One region of the Shewanella sp. SACH genome, then DNA from elsewhere that is predicted to be linked to it. Evidence: predicted binding sites of a transcription regulator. Region 1 holds the regulator's gene; the other holds the start of a gene.
What was found. The regulator FliA, encoded in region 1, starts transcription of late flagellar genes. The targets are predictions, from matches to a motif close to CTAAAGNTNNNNNNNNNNNNGCCGATA.

Region 1 (3,415 bases):
GGTCCAACCGGTGTGGGTAAAACCACGTCATTAGCGAAACTTGCTGCCCGTTTTGCTGCCCATCATGGTGCTGAGCATGTGGCTTTGATAACGACAGATCATTATCGTATCGGAGCCTATGAGCAATTAGCAACTTATGGCAAAATAATGGGCTGCCCAGTAAAGCAAGCTCATGATCTGAATGAATTAGAGCAAATTCTCTATCAGTTTAGGAATCGCAAGCTAGTATTGATAGATACGGCTGGCATGGGACAACGAGATATGCGTCTTTACCAGCAACTTGATAATTTAACTGCAAATAGCAGGATACCTATCCGCAGTTATCTGGTACTGTCTGCGACAGGACAGCGCCGTGTGCTGCAAGATGCAGTCAATCATTTTAAACGCATTCCCCTATCTGGTGTCGTTCTCACAAAACTCGATGAATCTGTGTCGTTAGCAGGGGCATTAAGTGTGTTGATCCAAAACGGATTACCATTAAGTTATGTTACTGATGGACAAAGAGTTCCTGAAGATATGAAAGTTGCGGATACCTTAGATTTAGCCCAGCAGGCACTCGCAGCGTTAGATAGTACAGAACAACAATCATTACAAGACACAGCGTGGTCAGATAATATGGCCTGTGCATTTGAGTAGATTTATGACCCTGGATCAAGCAAGTGGTTTACGTATGATGAATCAACCCTATAACGAAAAAGTGAAAGTAATCGCGGTCACAGGTGGTAAAGGTGGCGTTGGTAAAACCAGCGTCTCCATTAATACTGCTGTGGCATTAGCCGAAAAAGGCAAGCGTGTCTTGGTACTTGATGCTGACCTTGGCTTAGCAAACGTCGATGTCATGCTGGGTATTCGTGCCGAGCGTAACCTCTCCCATGTTCTCTCTGGTGATGCAGAGCTTGACGATATTATCGTTCGTGGCCCTAAAGGGATTGGCATAGTGCCAGCCACTTCAGGAACACAAGGGATGGTGGAATTAAGCCCAGCGCAACATGCAGGGTTAATTCGCGCATTTAGTGAGATGCGGACTCAGTTTGATATTCTAGTCGTAGATACTGCTGCTGGGATTTCAGATATGGTGCTCAGTTTCTCACGTGCATCGCAGGATGTGCTGGTCGTTGTTTGTGATGAACCCACATCAATTACCGATGCCTATGCCCTGATAAAAATCCTCAGCCGTGAGCATGGCGTGTTCCGTTTTAAAATAGTTGCCAATATGGTGCGTAGTTTACGCGAAGGTATGGAATTATTTGCTAAACTCAGTAAAGTGACCGACAGATTTTTGGATGTCGCCCTTGAATTGGTTGCAACAATCCCATTTGACGAAAACTTACGTAAATCAGTTCGTAAACAAAAATTGGTGGTTGAAGCTTATCCTAAATCACCAGCAGCGATTGCGTATCAAGGGTTGGCAAATAAAATTCTAAGCTGGCCTGTACCGCAGCAACCTGGTGGGCATTTGGAGTTTTTCGTTGAGCGTTTAGTACAACGACCAGATTTTCAAGAGGAAAAAACGAGTGAATAAAGCCGCTGCGTATACTTGTTTTGACAATAAATCGTCGATCGTTGAACAGTATGCTCCGTTGGTTAAAAGAATTGCGCATCATTTACTCGCCAGACTACCTGCCTCCGTGCAGTTAGATGATTTACTCCAAGCTGGGATGATGGGGTTATTAGAAGCATCATCCAAGTTTGATGGTGGCAAGGGTGCGAAATTTGAAACCTTCGCCGGCATACGCATACGTGGGGCCATGTTAGATGAAATTCGCCGCGGCGATTGGGTCCCTCGTTCCGTTCATCGTAACAACCGCAAGGTTGCACACGCTATAGATGAGTTAGAGCAAGCACTGGGTCGTGATGCACGCGACACAGAAATTGCAGAAAAACTTGATATGACGCTCGATGAGTACCATCATATTCTTAACGATGTTTCTGTCGGAAAAATCATAGGGATAGAAGACTTAGGCGTATCTCAGGATATACTTACAGTGAGTGATCGGTCCGATGATGATTCATTTGAAGCATTAGCTGAGAACCAATTTCATTCTGCTCTGGTTGAGGCAATTAAATTATTGCCTGAAAGAGATGCATTAGTGTTATCCCTGTACTACGATGAAGCATTGAATTTAAAAGAGATTGGCGCCATTCTTGAAGTCAGTGAATCGCGGGTTAGCCAGATATTAAGTCAGGCAATGTTGCGATTGAAAGCTAAACTCAAGCATTGGACATAAGTATAATTATTAATCGAGCACAGAATGTCAGCTCACCGGAGGAAACCTTGGACAAGAATATGAAGATTCTCATTGTTGACGATTTTTCGACAATGAGGCGTATCATCAAGAACTTGTTGCGAGACTTGGGGTTTAACAATACCCAAGAAGCAGACGATGGCTCAACAGCCCTGCCGATGTTGCAAAAGGGGGATTTTGATTTTGTTGTTACAGATTGGAATATGCCCGGCATGCAAGGGATCGATCTGTTAAAAGCAATTCGCGCAGATGATTCGCTAAAGCATTTACCCGTATTAATGGTAACTGCTGAAGCAAAACGTGAACAGATTATTGCTGCCGCTCAAGCGGGAGTGAATGGATATGTGGTTAAGCCTTTTACCGCAGCAACGCTGAAAGAGAAGTTAGATAAAATATTCGAACGACTCGCTTGAGCAAGGATGAGCTATGAAGTCACAAACATCAGGGCTCATCACGCTCGAGCAAGCTCAGCACTTTGTTGAATTATTAAGTGCAGGTGAGCAAAGTCAGGCAGATGATTTATTTCGGGAGCTTGCAGCTCCACTGCAACGCGAATTATTCGAAGAGGTAGGGAAATTAACTCGGCAACTTCATAGTGCGCTGATGGATTTTCAAGTTGATAATCGTCTTTCTGAATTAGCCAATACAGAAATTCCCGATGCCAAGCAACGTTTAAATTACGTTATTGACATGACTGAACAAGCGGCAAATAAAACCATGGATGCGGTTGAAGAATGTTTACCTTTGGCCAATGCCGTAACGGTTAATATTCAAAAAGTCATGCCATCTTGGGACAAATTAATGCGACGCGAGATAGTCTTAAGTGAATTTAAGGTTCTTTGTCACGATGTCCAAGATCTTATGTCCCGTAGTTCAGACGACTCGATTCGATTACGTGAATTGCTGAATCAAATATTGATGGCGCAAGATTTTCAAGACTTAACAGGGCAAATGATACGCCGTGTTATTGATCTGGTAATGGAAGTTGAAAGTAATCTGGTTTCTATGCTGACGGTATTTGGTGAGCAGCCTATGATTGAAAGTCAGATTGCTCAGAAAAATAATATTGAAGCGGAAGGGCCGATAATGAATGCCGAGCTTCGTCAAGATGTAGTAACGGGTCAAGACGAAGTGGATGATCTTCTATCGAGTCTGGGTTTCTAACTGGG
Region 2 (3,415 bases), on a different contig from region 1:
CGTAGCTGTGTTTTGTCGCTAAGGTCAGGGCTAATTGATCTGCCATCTGGCACGCGAGGTGGATTTCGCTATCGTGCCAATGGGGAGTAAATTGCGCCCGCTCGATGCAGAGCACACCTTCCAGACGACCATTGATGCGAATGGCGATGTCGAGACTCGAATTGATGTGCCGCGGGATAAAATAGCACTCTGCCAATTCACTTAAACGGGGATCGGTCAGCGTATTGCCAGCATCGATATGGCGCAGGGTTTTAAGCTCGTGCACATAACGGGGACAAGCTTGTAATAGTTTAGGCCTATGAATGTCTTGCAACATCATAGAACCAAATTGTGCAACGAGTGTTTGGGTTTGTTGATCAGCTGAGAACGTCCACACTGACACCAAAGAAACCGTTAAATTCTGGCACAACAACTCTGTGGCTAACTCTGCTGTCTTGGTGAAATCGCCCTGCTGTTTTGCAGTTGACTGAACCAAAGACTCCAATAAATGCTGATGCTGACGTCGCTTCACGCTGATTCCCTACAAAACTTCGTGTTGGGCTAAAGGTCTTTGCTACGCGCAAACGTAGCTTGAAATGTGCAATTAAGCTGATTGAATTATTCTTATTTGGAGGCAGATTACACTATCTATTGTAAGTGCAGCAACATGTGGCACAATTTATTACAATTCAGTTAACAATTGCAGCATTTTTAGACAGTTAAAACGATTAAGCTCGAACTCTATTTGCTAAAATCTATCCGCTAAAAGTGCTGCACAAAAACTTATAAACCGTTTTCCAATTGGAAAATCATTTTCTCGGCGCTCACACCAAAGGTCAGCAGTAAATCGATACCCGCCGCCGTGGTCACAAACTCAGTTTGTACTTCAGCAAAACGAGCTTGGGCACGGCTCGCCATACTTTCTGCATCTGTTTGCGCGCTATCGCCAACAAAATTTAACGTCAATAAGGTATCGTGTTCATCAATGACGGCGCCGATATCGACAAAACTGCCACAATCGGTGCAAGTGTCATTCACTGCCGGATTCTGTGCTTCTATTATGCCTTTCATCTGTATTCCTTCTTTATAAAGCGACTGATTAACGGCATCACTAAACTATGCTCGCTAATTTATTTGCGCGGTAAGTGGCTAACTCGATAGGTTAATCAGAATTATAGGTAATTAAGCCTCAAGATAACTGGCTTTAGCTCACGCTTATTTACTGAAATGGCGCAGATTGACGCTATTGGTATTGAAGAGGACTTGCTGGAAATGGGTAACTAGGCAGAAGCGAGCAGAGGCACGAGATTACGTTGGATTGCCAATTGATCGGCAAAATGCATGATTTCAACCTTAGGCGCGCTGAGTTGGCCCCGCTGCCTGAGCTGGGTGACATGATCACAGTTACTCAGGGCCTCGGCCATTGCAACGCTCTCACCGCCTCGGATCACTAAGGCTTCCGGTCGCAGTGCCTGCTGTAATTGAAATGCCCGCGGACCTTGGGCCATAAAAATACTGCTGTTATCGACTACTGGTTCGGCAGAAGATAAATCAGCCATTAAGCTTTGCTGCGGTGGCAACTCGAACTGACGCTGTAATTTTTGCGCCATATCAAGCTCGTTTTGCCATTGAAATTGCGCCATGTCCCGTGCGTCAACGGACAGTAACGACAGCAACAGGGCGAATTCACCCCGTCTGTCGTTTTCTATCGCCGCGTTTAAGCGGGTGCCAATTTGGGCTTCGTTGACTAAAGGAACATCAATTTGCATAAAAAAACATCGTCAAAACAATTCGTTGTTAGTTAATCGACCATTTGATGCATAACTTTAGGAAAATTTTTAAATTGGGTATTTACATGCAAAAGGTTTCTGACTACTATGGCGGCCGCAATTGAGGAGGGGTTCCCGAGTGGCCAAAGGGATCAGACTGTAAATCTGACGGCTCAGCCTTCGAAGGTTCGAATCCTTCTCCCTCCACCATTTGCACTGTAAGTTTGTGAGTGTTGTTCGAAAATGATGTAGAGTTTTACAAAAGCGTTAAAGGTATTCGTGGAGGGGTTCCCGAGTGGCCAAAGGGATCAGACTGTAAATCTGACGGCTCAGCCTTCGAAGGTTCGAATCCTTCTCCCTCCACCATTTCTTTCATTATCTATACCCCTCTTGTTCAATTTCCGTTTTGTCTATCCAAGTTTTATCTGCCATAACTTCATCTATTCCTTTTGTTCTGATTACATTCTTTGTATTAAACTGCACTTCTGTTTGAAGCCATCTTTTTAGTTCGCGATATTTGTCTTTAACATCAATCACGCTTCGCGCGACTTCAAGCTAGTGACTCCAAGCAGATCCAATAAAACCGCTTTACCCGTCCCTGTGATATGCTCTGAAAATGATCCCTTTCGAAGTGACTATGATGATATCTAACACAATTCAACCGCCAGTGGACTCACACAGCGCTCACAGACTCTGCCCAACGTGGGAAGCCCTTGCGATAGGCAAGATTGAAGCGGATTTTCAGCGCAGCGCCGATACCCATTTGATTAAACTTGAATTACCTATGCTCGATGGCATAGATATTTATCTTAAAGATGAAAGTACCCACCCGACAGGAAGCTTAAAGCATCGCCTCGCCCGCTCACTCTTCCTCTATGCCCTGTGTAACGGCTGGATTAAGCAAGGCACGCCCATTATCGAATCCTCATCGGGCAGCACGGCGATTTCTGAAGCCTATTTTGCCCGCTTACTCGGTTTACCTTTTATTGCCGTGATGCCTAAAAGCACGGCTAAAAAGAAGATTGAACAGATCACTTTCTATGGAGGCCAATGTCATTTTGTCGACCATTCCAGTGAGATTTACGCCGAATCGGCGCGCCTAGCCGCGGAGCTGGGCGGCCATTACATGGATCAATTCACCTACGCCGAGCGCGCAACAGACTGGCGCGGCAATAACAATATTGCCAATTCTATTTTCAATCAGATGGAACGCGAGCCACACACAATCCCGCGTTGGATAGTGATGAGTCCGGGTACAGGCGGCACATCGGCGACCATAGGCCGCTACATCCGCTATCAAAGGTTGGCGACCCAGCTTTGCGTAGTTGATCCGCAAAACTCGGTATTTTTTGATTTTTATCAGAGCGGCGATGCCAGCTTAACCTGTTGCAATGGCAGTAAAATTGAAGGCATAGGTCGACCAAGAGTCGAGCCATCGTTTATTCCTGGCGTTGTGGATACTATGCTGCAAATCCCCGACGCAGCATCAGTGGCGACAATTCATTGGTTAGAACAACTGATTGGCCGTAAAACCGGCGCATCGACGGGCACGAACCTTTACGGTGCATTGCAACTTGCCGTACAAATGCAAGCGCGCGGAGAGCAAGGCTCAATCGTGACCCTAATTTGTGATTCGGGTGAGCGTTATCTCGATACCTATTACGATA

Region 2: a site for FliA is predicted at 1,783-1,809, ahead of BM607_RS05175 (VC2046/SO_2500 family protein). Genes of this name have one in related genera too.

Annotation. Positions count from the first base shown of each region.
Region 1 is NZ_MPDG02000002.1:1,097,640-1,101,054, forward strand. It holds gene flhF (flagellar biosynthesis protein FlhF) at 1-636, shown strand, start outside; gene BM607_RS12775 (MinD/ParA family protein) at 641-1,522, shown strand; gene BM607_RS12780 (RNA polymerase sigma factor FliA) at 1,515-2,228, shown strand; gene cheY (chemotaxis response regulator CheY) at 2,276-2,659, shown strand; gene BM607_RS12790 (protein phosphatase CheZ) at 2,673-3,410, shown strand.
Region 2 is NZ_MPDG02000001.1:1,185,768-1,189,182, reverse strand. It holds gene BM607_RS05185 (EAL domain-containing protein) at 1-511, opposite strand, end outside; gene BM607_RS05180 (DUF406 family protein) at 763-1,050, opposite strand; gene BM607_RS05175 (VC2046/SO_2500 family protein) at 1,260-1,748, opposite strand; tRNA gene BM607_RS05170 (tRNA-Tyr) at 1,874-1,958, shown strand; tRNA gene BM607_RS05165 (tRNA-Tyr) at 2,030-2,114, shown strand; gene BM607_RS21895 (hypothetical protein) at 2,124-2,285, opposite strand; gene BM607_RS05160 (PLP-dependent cysteine synthase family protein) at 2,365-3,415, shown strand, end outside.